One region of the Paraburkholderia kururiensis genome, then DNA from elsewhere that is predicted to be linked to it. Evidence: riboswitches for the same ligand, from Rfam matches in the RefSeq annotation. Region 1 holds a riboswitch; the other holds the start of a gene.
The links. A riboswitch is a leader RNA that binds a small molecule or an ion and turns the genes downstream of it on or off. The one in region 1 is predicted to bind thiamine pyrophosphate.

Region 2: linked by a shared signal. The riboswitch ahead of thiC (phosphomethylpyrimidine synthase ThiC) and the one ahead of U0042_RS17565 (FAD-dependent oxidoreductase) in region 1 are both predicted to bind thiamine pyrophosphate.

What each region holds. Positions count from the first base shown of each region.
Region 1 is NZ_CP139965.1:3,918,268-3,925,853, forward strand. It holds gene U0042_RS17530 (VacJ family lipoprotein) at 1-456, opposite strand, end outside; gene mlaD (outer membrane lipid asymmetry maintenance protein MlaD) at 477-1,016, opposite strand; gene mlaE (lipid asymmetry maintenance ABC transporter permease subunit MlaE) at 1,106-1,873, opposite strand; gene U0042_RS17545 (ABC transporter ATP-binding protein) at 1,870-2,688, opposite strand; gene thiE (thiamine phosphate synthase) at 2,817-3,917, opposite strand; gene U0042_RS17555 (thiazole synthase) at 3,914-4,729, opposite strand; gene thiS (sulfur carrier protein ThiS) at 4,771-4,968, opposite strand; gene U0042_RS17565 (FAD-dependent oxidoreductase) at 5,011-6,141, opposite strand; TPP riboswitch at 6,365-6,478, opposite strand; gene U0042_RS17570 (ABC transporter ATP-binding protein/permease) at 6,731-7,586, shown strand, end outside.
Region 2 is NZ_CP139965.1:5,687,127-5,694,712, forward strand. It holds gene U0042_RS25545 (DMT family transporter) at 1-158, opposite strand, end outside; gene U0042_RS25550 (L-lactate permease) at 322-1,920, opposite strand; gene U0042_RS25555 (hypothetical protein) at 2,133-2,567, opposite strand; gene U0042_RS25560 (glycine zipper 2TM domain-containing protein) at 2,911-3,135, opposite strand; gene thiC (phosphomethylpyrimidine synthase ThiC) at 3,426-5,387, opposite strand; TPP riboswitch at 5,480-5,597, opposite strand; gene U0042_RS25570 (GreA/GreB family elongation factor) at 5,720-6,130, opposite strand; gene U0042_RS25575 (DUF1223 domain-containing protein) at 6,578-7,441, shown strand; gene U0042_RS25580 (cytochrome b/b6 domain-containing protein) at 7,465-7,586, shown strand, end outside.

The sequences.
Region 1 (7,586 bases):
CGGCCCGAACAGCGGCAGCACGAGGTACGGGCCGGCAGGCACGCCGTAATGGCCGAGCGTCAGGCCGAGATCCTGGTTGTGCTTGGGCAGCTTCGCGAGCGTGGCCACGTCGAACAGACCGCCCACGCCGAACACCGTGTTGATCACGATGCGCATAATGTCTTCCACGCCGTCCGTGATCTTCAGCTGCAACAGGTTGTTGGCTGCGATATAGACGTCGCCGATGTTCGAAAAGAAGTTCGTGACGCTGTCGCGCACGGGCTGCGGCGTGACCTTGACGTAGCCGCGCGCCACGGGCTTGAGCGCGTACTGGTCGACCTTGTCGTTGAAGGTGAAGATCGTGCGGTTCAGGCCTTCGAGCGGGTCTTCCTTCGTCGGCGTCTGCACGGTCGAGCAGCCCGCCAGGGCGACCACCCCAAGAGCCAGCGCAGTGCGACGAATGGGTGCGTTTTTCATCGTTCTTGTTCTCCGTGTTCTTATTGGGCGCCGGAGGCCGGCGCCGCCACCGCCGGTGCCGCTGGCGCGGGCGGTGCTGCGCCTGCGGCGGGCTTCGCAGCCCCCGAGTCCGCCGCCTTGCTGTACAGGAACTGCCCGATCAGGTTCTCGAGCACGATGGCCGACTGCGTCATGGCGATCGTGTCGCCGGCCTTCAGCATTTCGCTGTCGCCGCCCGGCTCGAGCCCGATGTACTGCTCGCCCAGCAGACCCGAGGTGAGGATCTTGGCCGACGTGTCCTTCGGAAACTGGTACTGCTTGTCCAGATCGATCGTGACGAGCGCCTGGTACGTGTTCGTGTCGAAGCTGATGGACGCCACGCGGCCCACCGTCACGCCCGCGCTCTTCACCGGCGCGCGCGGCTTCAGCCCGCCGATGTTGTCGAACTTGAGCTTGACCGGGTAGGTCGCCTGAAAGGACAGCGAGCTCATGTTGCCGACCTTCAGCGCGAGAAACAGCAGCGCAATGAAGCCCGCCACCACGAACAGGCCGACCCAGAAGTCGAGAGCAGTCTTTTTCATCGTCATCCCAATGAGAAACCGTTGCCGCGGCACGGCGCCGGGCGGCGGGGCGCGTTCAGCGCTCCACAGGCCGCGCGGCGCATGCCGCGCTAGCTGAACATCAATGCGGTCAGCAGGAAATCGAGGCCTAGCACCGCGAGCGAGGCATACACCACTGTCTTCGTCGTGGCGCGCGATACGCCTTCAGGCGTCGGCTTCGCCTCGTAGCCCTGGAACAGCGCCACGAACGTGACGGCGAAACCGAACACGATACTCTTGATCACGCCGTTGCCCACGTCGCTCCAGACGTCCACGCCGCCCTGCATCTGCGACCAGAATGCGCCGGAGTCGACGCCGATCAGCAGCACGCCCACCACGTAGCCGCCCAGCACGCCAATGGCGCTGAAAATCGCCGCGAGAATAGGCATCGCGATGACACCCGCCCACATGCGCGGCGCGATCACGACGCGAACGGGGTCCACGGCCATCATTTCCATCGCCGTGAGTTGCTCACCCGCCTTCATCAGACCGATCTCGGCCGTAAGCGAAGTGCCCGCCCGGCCCGCGAACAGCAGCGCCGTGACGACCGGCCCGAGCTCGCGCACGAGCGAAAGCGCGACGAGCAGCCCGAGCGCCTGCTCGGAGCCGTAGCGATTCAGCGTGTAATAGCCCTGCAAGCCGAGTACGAAGCCGACGAACAGGCCGGACACCGCGATGATCACGATCGAGTAGTTGCCGACGAAGTGAATCTGCTTCGTCACGAGGCGCGGACGCCGCAGCAACGGGAAGAACTCGAGCAGCAGGCGCAGGAAGAGCCTCGTGCCGTAACCCGCGCGCACGAGCGCCGCGATGACGCGGCTTCCGATCAGACTGATCATGCGTTACCCCCGCCCATGCCGAAGTCCGCACCGAGGCTGGCAGCGGGGTAATGAAAGCGGAACGGGCCGTCCGGCGCACCGTCGATGAACTGGCGAACGGTGGGGTCGCTCGATGCGCGCAACTGGTCGGGCGTGCCCTCGGCGTGCACGCGGCCGTTTGCGAGAAAGTAGACGTAGTCGGCAATCGCGAACGACTCCGGCACGTCGTGCGTGACGAGAATCGAGGTGGCGCCGAGTGCGTGGTTGAGCGTGCGAATCAGGTTGGCCGTGATGCCGAGCGAAATCGGGTCGAGCCCGGCGAACGGTTCGTCGTACATCATGAGTTCGGGGTCGAGTGCGATGGCGCGCGCAAGCGCCACGCGCCGCGCCATGCCGCCCGACACCTCGGACGGCGCAAGGTCGCGCGCGCCGCGCAGGCCGACAGCGTTCAGCTTCATGAGCACGAGGTCGCGGATCAGTTCTTCGGGCAGGTCGGTGTGCTCGCGCAGCGCGAACGCGACGTTCTCGAACACCGACATATCGGTGAAAAGCGCGCCGAACTGGAACAGCATGCCCATCTTGCGGCGCAGCGCGTAGAGGCCTTCGCGTGTCTGCGCGCCGACGTCCTCGCCGTGAAACAGCACCTGGCCGCGCTGCGCGCGCACGAGTCCGCCGATGAGGCGCAGCACCGTAGTCTTGCCGCCGCCCGAGCCGCCCATGACCGCTACCACCTGGCCACGCGCGAAGCGCATGTTCAGACCGGAGAGGACGAGCCGGTCGCCGTAACCGAAATCGACGTCGCGAAGCTCGAGAAGGGTCTCAGAAGAAGAAGGCACGTGGGCTGACAATCCTTTTACACGAAGGCCGAATTATAGGGCCATCATGAAGTTGCTGCCGCGACGTGCCCCGTCCGCTTAACCAAATCTAAACATCAGAGGTTAAGGCCAGATGTCTGGTCGGACGATTATTGCGTAAACTCCCGCTGCAACGCAGCAACCGCGGCCGCGGGGTCGGCCGCTTCCGTCACGGCCCGCACGAGCGCCGCCGACCCCACGCCCGTGGCCAGCACCCGAGGCAGCACGTCTGCGCTGATGCCGCCGATCGCCACGAGCGGCACAACGCCGCCCAGCAGTTGGACATAGCGGCCAAGCCGCACGAGTCCTTGCGGCGCGGTCGGCATCACCTTTGTCGTGGTGGGAAACACCGCGCCCAGCGCAATGTAGCTGGGCCGGAAGTGCAGTGCCGTGAGCATTTCGTAGTAGCTGTGCGTCGAGAGGCCGAGCCGCAGGCCTGCCGCCGCAATCGCGGCGAAGTCGGCCACCCGCAGATCTTCCTGACCGAGATGCACGCCGTACGCGCCCGCCTCGATCGCTTCGCGCCAGTGATCGTTGATGAATACCTGCGCATCGTGCCGGCGACCGGCCGCCACACAACGCGCGATTTCCGCCTTCAGCACGTCCGGCTCAGCGTGCTTGAGCCTCAATTGCACCGTCTTCACGCCGTAGTCCAGCACGCGCTCCACCCAATCGGCTGTGGGCAGCACGGGATAGAGCCCCAGGCGCGAGGGGCAGGCCGGGAACGATTGTGCCGGCGCGGCCGGCAGTCCAGCCACGCTTGGGAAGCGCGCGAGGTCCGTGGGCCATGCGTCGGCGGCGGTCCGTTCGTCGCCGTCGCGCCAGGCCATCGCGAGCGTCAGCGCATCGTGGGGATCAAAGCCGCAGTCGAGAAACGCTGCCAGCGCGGGAATCCAGTCTTCGGCGAGGTGGCCTTCGAGCGCATAGCGTTCGCCGCCCAGATGCAACGTGACGCGCGCTTCGGCGGCTTCGATCACGCCCGCGCCGCGCACGAGCCAGCTCGCGAGGTGTTCGCCCGCGTGGGACACATTCGACACGACGATCAGGTCGCCGCCGTTCGGCTCGTCCGGCGCGGTCAGGCAGACGCGCCAAGGCGCGTGCGTGGGCGGCCAGTCGCCAAGACGCGCGCGGATGCGCTCCACGGCCTCGGTCAGTTCATCGGCGGGCGGCCAGAACAGCTCGCGCGCCGGCAAGGGCAATCTTTCGGTCATGCTGCACTCCCATCCTGATGCCAGAACGGCATGCCCACCACGGGCGTGCTCGCCTGCGCCGTCTGCCGTTCGGCCATCGGCCCGGCAAGGTATGCCTCGCGTCCGGCGTCCACGCCGAGCGCGAAGGCGCGCGCCATCGCTTCCGGGTGCGTCGCCTGCGACACGGCCGTGTTCAACAGCACGCCGTCGAAGCCCCACTCCATCACCTGGCACGCGTGCGACGGTACGCCGAGCCCCGCATCGACGATGAGCGGCACATCGGGCAGCCGTTCGCGCAGCACGCGCATCGCGTACGGATTCATCACGCCCTTGCCCGTGCCGATGGGCGCGCCCCACGGCATCAGCGCCTCGCAGCCCGCGTCGAGCAGGCGCCGGCCGATCACGAGATCTTCGGTGCAGTACGGCAGCACCTTGAAGCCGTCCTTGACGAGGCGCTCAGCCGCTTTGATCAACCCGACCGGGTCCGGTTGCAGCGTGTAGTCGTCGCCGATCAGTTCGAGCTTGATCCAGTCGGTTTCGAATACTTCGCGCGCCATGTGCGCGGTCGTCACGGCCTCGGCCACGGTCTGGCAGCCTGCCGTGTTCGGCAGAAGCGGCACGGCATGGCGTTTGAGCAGATCGAAGAAGCCGGCTTCGGCGCCGCCTTCGGTCATTTGCCGGCGCAGCGCGACGGTGACCATGCCGGGGCGCGCCGCCTCGATGGAACGCGACAGCGACTGCAGCGACGGATAACGCGACGTGCCGAGCAGCACCCGGCTCGCGAAGGTTTCGCCGTAGAGCGTGAGCGCGTCGGCGGATGGGGAGAGGGTCATGGGACGATCCTTTGCAGGTGACGGCGAGCGTGCGGCGCCGCTCAGCCGCCCGCGACAGGGGTGACGACATCCAGCCGGTCGCCCGGCTGGAGCGCGCGCGCCGCATGCTGGCCGCGCGCGACGAAATCGCCGTTCAACGCGACCGCGAACGGCGGACGCGCGCCGAATGCGGCCAGCGCATCGGCAACGGTTGCGCCGTCGGGCAACGAAAACGGCTTCTGGTTTACGTGTATTTCCATGGTTCGCGTTCTGTCGGTTCGCTCACGAGGACTCGATCGCGTTCAGACCGATACCTCGGCGTGCTCGAGATGAAAAAGACTGGACCAGCGCGCCTCGCTGCGCCACTGCGCAAATGCGTCGGCATTTGCGATGCGGCCGGTCAACAGCGTCTGCGCGAAGCGTGCCGCGGAGTCGGCCACTTCCGGCGCGATCATGTAGCCGTGCCGATACAGGCCGTTGACGCGCAAGGTGCGTGCGCCGTCCCAGACGAGCGCGGGCCGGTGGTCGGGCAAGGTCGGCCGGCATTGCGAGTTCAGTTCGAGAATGCGCGCCTCCCCAAAGGCGGGATGCACCGAAAACGCCGCGCTCAGCAGCTCCAGCGCGGAGCGCACGCTGACGGGCGACATGTCTTCGCCTTCGATCTCCGTTGCGCCGATCACATAGACGTCGTCCTGCTTGGGCGCGACATAGAGCGGATAGCGCGGATGCAGCAACCGCACAGGGCGCGTCAGCGCAATGCCCGGCGCGTGCACGCGCGCCACCTCGCCGCGAATGCCGCGCAGCGTGGGCCAGACCGGCTTGCCGCCCAACCCGCGGCAGTCGATCACGACACGTGCGTCGGGATACGCCGTGCCCTCGACCGCACTGTTCCAATGCGTATCGACCTTACGCTGGGCGAGCCCGGCCGCGAGTGCACGCAAGGCCTGGCGGTTGTCGAGCTGACCTTCGTTGGGCAGCAGCCATCCTTTGGCGAACCGGCCAGCCAGCGCTGGCTCGGCGTCGCCTACCTCGGTGCCCGCGAGCGACACGAACCCACCGTCGACCAGGCCCGCCGGCGCATTGGCGCGCACGCGCCGTTCGAACAGCGGCGCTTCGGCGCGGTCGGCGTGATGCCAGACGACGAGCGTGCCGTTGCGCTGAAAGAAGACGGGTTCGGGCAGTTGAGCCAGGATGCGCGGCCAGCTTTCCAGCGACGCCACGCCGAGTTCGGTGATGAGCAGTTCAGCCACGGCGGCCTCGGCAAGCGGCGCGAGCATGGCCGCGGCCACCCACGCGGCCGAGCTGCTGCCGTCGGCGTCGCCGCGATCGTAAAGCGCCACGCGATGTCCCGCGCCGGCAAGCTGCCACGCGACGAGGCGGCCACAGAGCCCGCCGCCGACCACGGCGAAATCCGGTCGGACAGCGGCGCTCATGAGCGCGCTCCAAACGACCCGCGTTGCGTGACCATACGCGCGGCAGCGCGACGAACGCGCCGGTGAAAGCAAAGAACTGGAGAATGAGCGGTCATCGTATCCTTTCCGTACGGCAGGCTGCACACGTACACAAGGACGAAACCGGCTGGCGAGGCCGGCCGGACACGCTCCGATGCAATGAAGGAGCGCCGCCCGGCGGGAGACTGGACGCATGGGCATCCAGCGGGACTTTCCCGAAACTTCCCGCGCCGGTATTACCCGGATCGGGTGCGAAGGGTCTCTCTCAGCCTCGCCGCCGCGTGCTGCCGGCCGGCGCGAAGCACCCCTGTTTCGTCAGCGGCCATTAGACCATAAAAGCCAGAGCCGCCGCAAACGAGGCAGGGCGCCGCAGGACGCGCGGCAGGGCCGCCGAATATGGAGCTGGGGGCGGGCTCTGGCACAATGCCGTGGACCCGATTAAGGCGTGTTTAAGCGGTGCCGGCCAAAATCCGCCCAGTCGCCGCGGCGGGAAATGCCCTCACCGCCCGCGCCCGTCAGGATCTGCAAACCCGCCGTTGGGCCGGCATCTCAATCCGATATCAGGAAGCTCATGACCAATCCCACCTCCAGCCCTACGTCCAGCCAGACCGACCGCGTCTCGGCGTGGAGCCTCATCAAGCCCTACTGGGTGTCCGAGGAACGCAAGATCGCCTGGGGTCTGCTGATCGCGATCATCATGATGAACCTGATGCTCGTGGGCATCAACGCATGGCTGAACAACTGGAACCGCGACTTCTATAACGCGCTGCAAAGCAAGAACGTGCATGAATTCCCGCACCTGATGCTGATCTTCACCGGCCTTGCGTTCGCGTTCATCATCATCGCGGTGTACACGCGTTATCTGCGCCAGATGCTCGGCTTTCGCTGGCGCCAATGGCTCACCACGAAGTATCTGCAAGAGTGGCTGGGCGAAGGCACGTTCTACCGCATCGAGCGTGATCGCCTCACCGACAACCCCGACCAGCGGATCGCCGTCGACCTCGATTCGTTCGCGACCACGACGCTTGCGCTCACCCTCGATCTGATCTCCACCATCGCCACCCTCGTGTGGTTCTCGATCGTGCTCTGGAGCACCGCGGGCGCACTGACCGTGATGCTGGGCGGCACACCGGTGCAGATTCCCGGTTACATGCTGTGGGCCGCGATCGGGTACGCCGTCGTGGGCTCGATCCTCACGCACAAGGTCGGGCATCCGCTGGTGTCGATCAACTACCAGCAACAGCGCGTTGAAGCCGACTTCCGTTTCGGCCTGATCCGCCTGCGCGAGAACGCGGAGCAGATCGCCTTCTACGACGGCATGCGCACCGAAGAAGCCGGTGCGAAGGACCTCTTCAGCCGCATTCGCGACAACTGGTGGCGCGTGATGAAGTACACGAAGCGGTATTACTTCGTCGTCAACTTCTATG
Region 2 (7,586 bases), 1.8 Mb from region 1:
GCGAACAGCACAACGAGAAGGAACAGCGCGCCGATCCCCACGCGCACGGCAACGAGCGGCGCCACGCCGAAGCCGGTCACGCCGACGCGAATGAACAGGAAGGAGGCGCCCCACAATGCGGCGAGAATGACGAGCTGGAAGACGTTCTTGATATTCATGAGGGGTGCGCCGCGCACGGTTGAGTCACGACGTGCGACGCATGGTATCACCGGGCATGCGGCCGACGTTTCAGCCCGCGATGAAACAGCAAGATTGCGGGCGGCGCTTTAGCGCGAACGTCCTTCACTGCTCGTCGCGGCGCAGCCCGATATCGTGATCGGATCAGTGCGGAATCATCCCTGGCAGAACGTACTGCTGAATCCACACGAGAATGCCGAGCAGGATGGTGAGCAGGATCGAATGCTTGAACGTCTTCGCGAAGACGTGGCCTTCCTGGCCCTTGAGATGGGTGGTGGCCACGCCCGTCGAGATGTTTTGCGGCGAGATCATCTTGCCCATCACGCCGCCCGACGAATTGGTCGCCGCCATCAGCACGGGATGCAGGTCGAGCTGGCGCGCGGCCACCACCTGCAGATTGCCGAAGAGCGCGTTGCCCGAGGTATCGCTGCCCGAGAGGAACACCGCCACCCAGCCGAGGAACGCGGAGACGAGCGGAAAGAACGCCCCCACCGACGCCACGCCGAGACCGAGCGTGTAGTTGAGTCCCGAGTAGTTCATGAGATACGCGAGCCCCACGATCGTGGCCACCGTCAAGATGGCGATGCGCGTCTGGACCCAGGTATCGACGATGGCGCAGCCGAACTCGCGCGGCTTCAGTCCCACGACGAATGCCGTGATGATCGCGGCCACCAGAATGGCCGTGCCCGTGGCGAGCGGCTGGAAGTCCCACACCGCGCCATACGGTGCGTTGTAGAGCGTGATGTAGACCGCCTTGTCGAGGCCGGGCCACGGAATCTTGACGTCGCCGATCGCGAAGATCTTCGCAACGGTCCACACGATCACCACAGCCGACACGATGAGCCACGGGTACCAGCCCGCCATGCCGCTGATGTCGCCGCGCACTTCTTTCTCGCGGTCGACGTTGATGGCGAACTGCGGATCCGGCAACGGCTTCCACACGCGCACGAACGCGATCGTGAGGATCAGCGAAACGAGCGAGGAGAGCACGTCGGTCAAGCTATAGCTGATGTAGTTCGACGTGACGAACTGCGTGAGCGCGAACGAAAAACCCGAAACCAGCAGCACGGGCCACACGCGCAGCATGTTGCGAAAGCCCGCATAGACCGCGATCACGTAGAACGGCAGCAGCAGCGCAAAAAACGGCAACTGGCGGCCGACCATCTTGCCGAGCGTGTCGGCGGGCAGGTGGGTGACCGCACCCAGCACCGTGATCGGCACACCGAGTGCGCCGAACGCGACGGGCGCGGTGTTGAAGATGAGCGTGAACGTAAGCGCTTCGAGCGTCGGGAAGCCGAGCAGGATCAGCAGCGAACTCGTGATCGCGACCGGCGTGCCGAAGCCCGAAATGCCTTCGAACAGCGCGCCGAACGAGAAGCCCACCACGACGAGTACGACGCGCCGGTCGTTCGGCATGTTGTCGAGCAGCCACATGCGGAACGCCGCGAAACGTCCCGAGCGCTGCGCGATGTTGTAGAGCAGGATCGCGGCGAAGACGATCCACATGACCGGCCAGATCGCGAACACGGCGCCGGCTGCGACGGCATTGAACGCGAGGCCGACGGGAAACCGCCAGCCGAAGATGGCGACGACAAGCCCCACGACGAGCCCGGCGAGCGACGCCTGCCACGCGGGCCGCCGCGCCCAGCCGAGCAGCACGAGCACGACGACGATGGGAAGCGCGGCGACGATGAACGACGGCAACAGCGCGTTGCCGATAGGGGTGAGCAGTTGATGAAACATCCACGTCTCCTTCGTTGTTGTTCGAATCGTCGCGAGCACGGGGGACCGTGTGCGATGGAACTGAAGCAGGACGGGTGGCAGGCCGCCACTTGCGCCCCGTGCAGCGTGTGCAGACGTCTTTTAAGGCGGTGTTTCAATAGCCATACGCAGCATAGGAGACGGACGTGCTGCGTCAAGCAGGGAAACTACGGGAGGCTTCGCGCGAGGCCGCGTCAATGATGACGACCACCGTGGCCGCCGTGCCAGCCGCCGCCATGCCAGTAACCGAAGCTGAACGATACCGACGGCCCCCATCCGTACCAGCCCCACGGGTAAGGGTAGTAAGCCGGATAAGCAGGCCACGCCGGATAAACCGGCACGGGCGCGACCACGACAGGTGGCGGCGCGTAAAGCGGAGCGGGATATTCCGTGTCGGGCGGTGGAGCACTCTGCGCCGACGCTGCCGGCGCCGCAGAAGAGGGTGCGCGGGAGGAAGAGGCGGACGAGGCCGCAGACGGTGCGAGCGGCACCTCGCGTTGCGTGGCTACGGTCGGCACCGGCGGCGCGTAGTAGTACGCGGGGTAGTACGGGTAATAGTAGTAGCACCCGGACAGCGCGAGCAGTGCGCCGGCGCTGGCAAGGCGGGCCGTAGCGGGGAACAGCTTCATGTTGAGGCGCTCCTTCTCGATGCTTCTCGCCGCTTGATGTCAGGACGATGGCGCTGCCGCTGGTCGACGCGGTCTGCGAGGCCGGGCCTGCTACGCGCGGCGCATAGGTGAACGTGTGTCGTGCCGTGTGTCGAACAGATCGAGCATACGCCGCCGTGCACGCGTCGCCTATCGCAACGCCTTGGCGCCCTGTTTCACATCATTTCAGCTGCGCCGTCCCCAATAAAAACGCGGCGCACCCCGTGTTCGGGTGTGCGCCGCGCGAATCTCCCTGATGGGTGCTGCCGCCGACGATCGTTGTGCTATTCGCCTCTAATCCTGCCGGGCGCTTCCGCGTCTTGCGTTACTTGCCTACCTGATTGCCGATGATGCCGCCCACCGCCGCGCCGCCCAGCGTCGAAAGCGCATTGCCGCCGATCGCTGCGCCCGCCACGCCGCCTACACCTGCGCCGATGGCCGTATCGCGCTGTCGTGTCGTCATGTTGTCGCAAGCCGAGAGGGTCGCGGCGAGCGCTACCACTGCTGCCAGCACACCCAGCCGTGCACCCGGATGCCGAGCCGCTTTCATGATCGCTACTCCTTCTTGTAGAAGATTCGGTGCCGGCGGCAGGGCCGCCCCGGCACTTGATGAAACGATCTTATCGACGAGGGCCGTATCAGGGTGTGTACGCTTGTCAGCAGATTGTCGGATCGGTAAATAAATGTTTCGGGCGGTGGCGATACAGCGTTGTTTCGCTGCATCGCACACCGCCCGAATCGAGCTGCACGTGAGATGGGCGCCGCCCTCGCTTCGCGCCGCGCTGCGAAGCGCAAGCTCAGCGCGAACGTACCCGCTGCGCAGCCTTGCCGACGCTTACGTCATTGCCGCTGGTAGATTTCCGCGCCTTGCTTGACGAACTCCACAGCCTTCACTTCCATGCCTTTCTTCAGCGCTTCGTCGTCGCTCAGCCCTTCTTTTGCGGCGTATTCGCGTACGTCCTGCGTGATCTTCATCGAGCAGAAGTGCGGGCCGCACATGGAGCAGAAGTGCGCGACCTTCGCCGAGTCCTTCGGCAGCGTCTCGTCGTGGAACTGGCGTGCCTTGTCCGGGTCGAGGCCCAGGTTGAACTGGTCTTCCCAGCGAAACTCGAAGCGCGCCTTCGACAGCGCGTTGTCTCGCACCTGCGCGCCGGGGTGCCCCTTCGCGAGATCCGCCGCGTGCGCCGCGAGCTTGTACGTGATGATGCCTTCCTTGACGTCGTTCTTGTCGGGCAGGCCGAGGTGTTCCTTCGGCGTCACGTAGCAGAGCATCGCCGTGCCGAACCAGCCGATCATCGCTGCGCCAATGCCCGACGTGATGTGGTCGTAACCCGGCGCGATGTCGGTGGTGAGCGGTCCGAGCGTGTAGAACGGCGCCTCGTCGCACCAGTCGAGCTGCAGGTCCATGTTCTCCTTGATGAGCTGCATGGGCACGTGGCCCGGGCCCTCGATCATGGTCTGCACGTCATGCTTCCACGCGATCTGCGTGAGTTCGCCGAGCGTCTTGAGTTCGGCCAGCTGTGCTTCGTCGTTGGCGTCGTAGATGGAGCCGGGACGCAGCCCGTCGCCCAGCGAGAAGCTCACGTCGTACGCCTTCATGATTTCGCAGATCTCTTCGAAGTGCTCGTACAGGAAGCTTTCGCGATGATGCGCGAGACACCACTTGGCCATGATCGAGCCGCCGCGCGACACGATGCCGGTCATGCGCTTGGCTGTCATCGGCACGTAAGGCAGGCGCACGCCGGCGTGGATCGTGAAGTAGTCCACGCCTTGCTCGGCCTGCTCGATCAGCGTGTCGCGGAAAATTTCCCACGTCAGCTCTTCAGCTTTGCCGTGCACCTTTTCGAGTGCCTGATAGATGGGCACCGTGCCGATGGGCACCGGGCTGTTGCGAATGATCCATTCGCGCGTTTCATGAATGTGCTTGCCGGTCGAGAGATCCATGACCGTGTCGCCGCCCCAGCGGATGGCCCACGTCATCTTGTCCACTTCCTCGCCGATCGACGACGTCACCGCCGAGTTGCCGATGTTCGCGTTGATCTTCACGAGAAAGTTGCGGCCGATGATCATCGGCTCCGTTTCCGGGTGATTGATGTTCGCCGGAATGATGGCGCGGCCGCGCGCCACTTCTTCGCGCACGAAGTCGGGCGTGATCTCCTTCGGCGCGTTGGCGCCGAACGCCGTGGCGCCGAACGCCGTGGCGCCGAACGCCGTGGCGCCGAACGCTTGGCCCGGATGCTGGCGGCCCATCATCGCGGCCAGCTTCTCGCCGTTCGGGCCGCTCGCGCGCAGGCTCTCCAGATATTCGGCGCGGCGCTGGTTCTCGCGGATCGCGATGTATTCCATTTCCGGCGTGACGATGCCCTGGCGCGCGTAGTGCATCTGCGTGACGTTGCGGCCCGCTTTCGCGCGGCGCGGCGTGCGATGCAGGCCGGGAAAGCGCAATTCGGCCGTGGCGGCGTCGGCGGCGCGCTCGCGACCGTAGGCGCTCGAGAGGCCCGGCAGCGCTTCGGTGTCGCCGCGTGCCTCGATCCAGCGCTGGCGCAGCGCAGGCAGACCGGCGCGAATGTCGATGCGCGCTTCGGGGTCGGTGTAGGGACCGGAGGTGTCGTAGACGTAGACGGGCGGATTCTTCTCGCCGCCGAACGCGGTCGGCGTATCGGCCTGGGTGATTTCGCGCATCGGCACGCGGATGTCGGGTTGCGAGCCGGTCACGTAGACCTTGCGCGAGTTCGGCAGCGGTTCGACGGCGGCGGCGTCCACACGCGCGTCAGCGGAAAGGAATTTTGGATTGGCGTTCATGCATCTCTCCTGATGTGGGTTCGCTACGCAGGAGACGAAATGAACGTGGACGGATTTCGCGAGAAGAGGTGGCCCGAAAGCCGATGAAACCGAGGCGAAACCCGGACGCTTCCCTGCGCTGGCATTATCCAGATCAGGTTCAAAGGGTATTTCTCACCCGCAGCAGGCATCGCCGAAGCGATGCCCGACGCAGGACCCCCGCGCAAGCAGCCGTCAAGATACACCGGGCGGTTGCCCGTTGGCAACCCGTCTTCCACCGCTCCTGCAATGGCGTGGGCATGCGTCGCCCGGCCTTCGCGGCGCGCGAAAAACTGCGCTGCGCCGCGGCAATTTCATGATGACGTGTCGTTAGCCGCTTCGGGCTGATACAGGATCTTGTCCACCTTCATCGCTTTTTGCACGCCGCCCGGCGTGGTGAAATGAATGTGTTCGCCGCGCTTTGCACCGAGCAGCGCGTGGCCCGCCGGCGAAAACACGTTGAGCCGGCCGTGCGCCACGTCGGCCTGCGGCGGGTACACGACCGTCCACGTCATGGATTCGCCCGTCTGTTCGTCGAGCAGCACGACCTGCGATCCGATCGTCACCACATTGCGCGCAATCTCATGCGCATCCACGATGGCCGCATGCTCGAGCAGTTCGTCGAGGAGCGGTTGCCGTTGATGTGCGAGCGCGGGCTCGGCCGCGAATTTCGTGAGGCGGGCCACTTCGAGCTCAGTCAGATAGCAGATCTTTTTCTTCTTCACAGCGGTTCTCCTGTTCGATCCAGAAAAGAAAGCTTGCGGATGCGAGTGGCCCGGAGCCCGATCGGCCGGCTCCATAAGCTTGAGGGAGGGCTGGTTCAGATCGGGCGCCGGGCGGGGGAGAGCGGCGCGGCGGCAAGACCGGCAAGGCGCGCTCGCGCGAACGTACGGCGAACACGCGTGCCCGCCATACCCGTTCGGTAATGGCGATGCATGAGGCGCGATGTTCGGGTACGGGGCGCGGGCATGGGAGGAGCGGACGTTAGCGCAGGCGCGTATCGCGCGAGGCATTGAGCAGACGGAACGAATTCATCATAGCACCGCGCCCGTATGCCGGCTGGTGAGCGCGTCGGCGGTCGTCTTTGCATCGGGGCAAATTTTTTTTGCGGACGCTGTCATAAGTGGCCCGCACCGCCGACCAACGTGCAGTTTCCTCAATTGGAGCGGGCCATGCAGAGTAGAGACGGATGGATGAGCACGAGGCGCGTAGGGGCGTTCGTGCTCGCGTGGGCGGTGAGCGGCGTGGCGCAGGCGGCATCGCTCTGCTCGGCGCGCAGCCCGGCGCATCGCGTTGCACTGGTCGAGCTCTATAGCAGCGAGGGTTGCAGCAGCTGCCCACCCGCGGACCGCTGGCTGAGCCAGTGGAAAGACGGCGGCGCGGCGAGCGGGATCGTACCGCTCGCTTTACACGTCGATTACTGGAACAGTCTCGGCTGGACCGATCGTTTTTCGCAGCACGGCTTCACGGAGCGGCAACAAAGCCTCACCGAGCGCGCTGGGGGCCATCTCGTCTATACGCCCGAAGTGTTCGTTTCGGGGCGTGAACTGCGTAGCTGGTCGCAAGACACGAGTTTCGATGCACGTATCGCGCAGGTGCGCTCGCAGCCTGCCGAGGCCGACGTCACGATCACGCTCGAACCGAAAAATATCGATTCGGCATCCTCAGCAATGAATTCGGCGGCATTGACGCAACCGATGCGCGCCATGCTCGATGCGCGATTCACGGCCCACGGCGCAGGCGAGCATGGTCCGTTGGAAGCCTACGTTGCGGTCTACGAAAACGCGCTCACGACGCAGGTGCGTGCCGGCGAAAACAGTGGCGCGACCTTGCATCACGATCGTGTGGTGCGCGAGTGGATCGGCCCCGTCGCACTCGATGCCGGACACGCGCAAATCAGGCGCGAGATCGACTTGCCGACCGATGCCCGCAACGCACCTCGAGCCTCGCGCGGATCGTTCGGTGTAGTCGCTTTCGTCGAGGACGCAACGAGCGGCGACGTCCTCCAGGCAGCCGACCTACCTGCCTGCCACTGACTGGATTTTTCAAGGAGACCGATATGGCCACACCCAACACGAGCGCCCGCGAGTTGCATCGCGACGCGCCTGCCGGGAAAGGCGCGCATCCGCCCGGCGTCATTCATCCGCTGTGGCTGCGCCTCACGCACTGGCTCAACGCGCT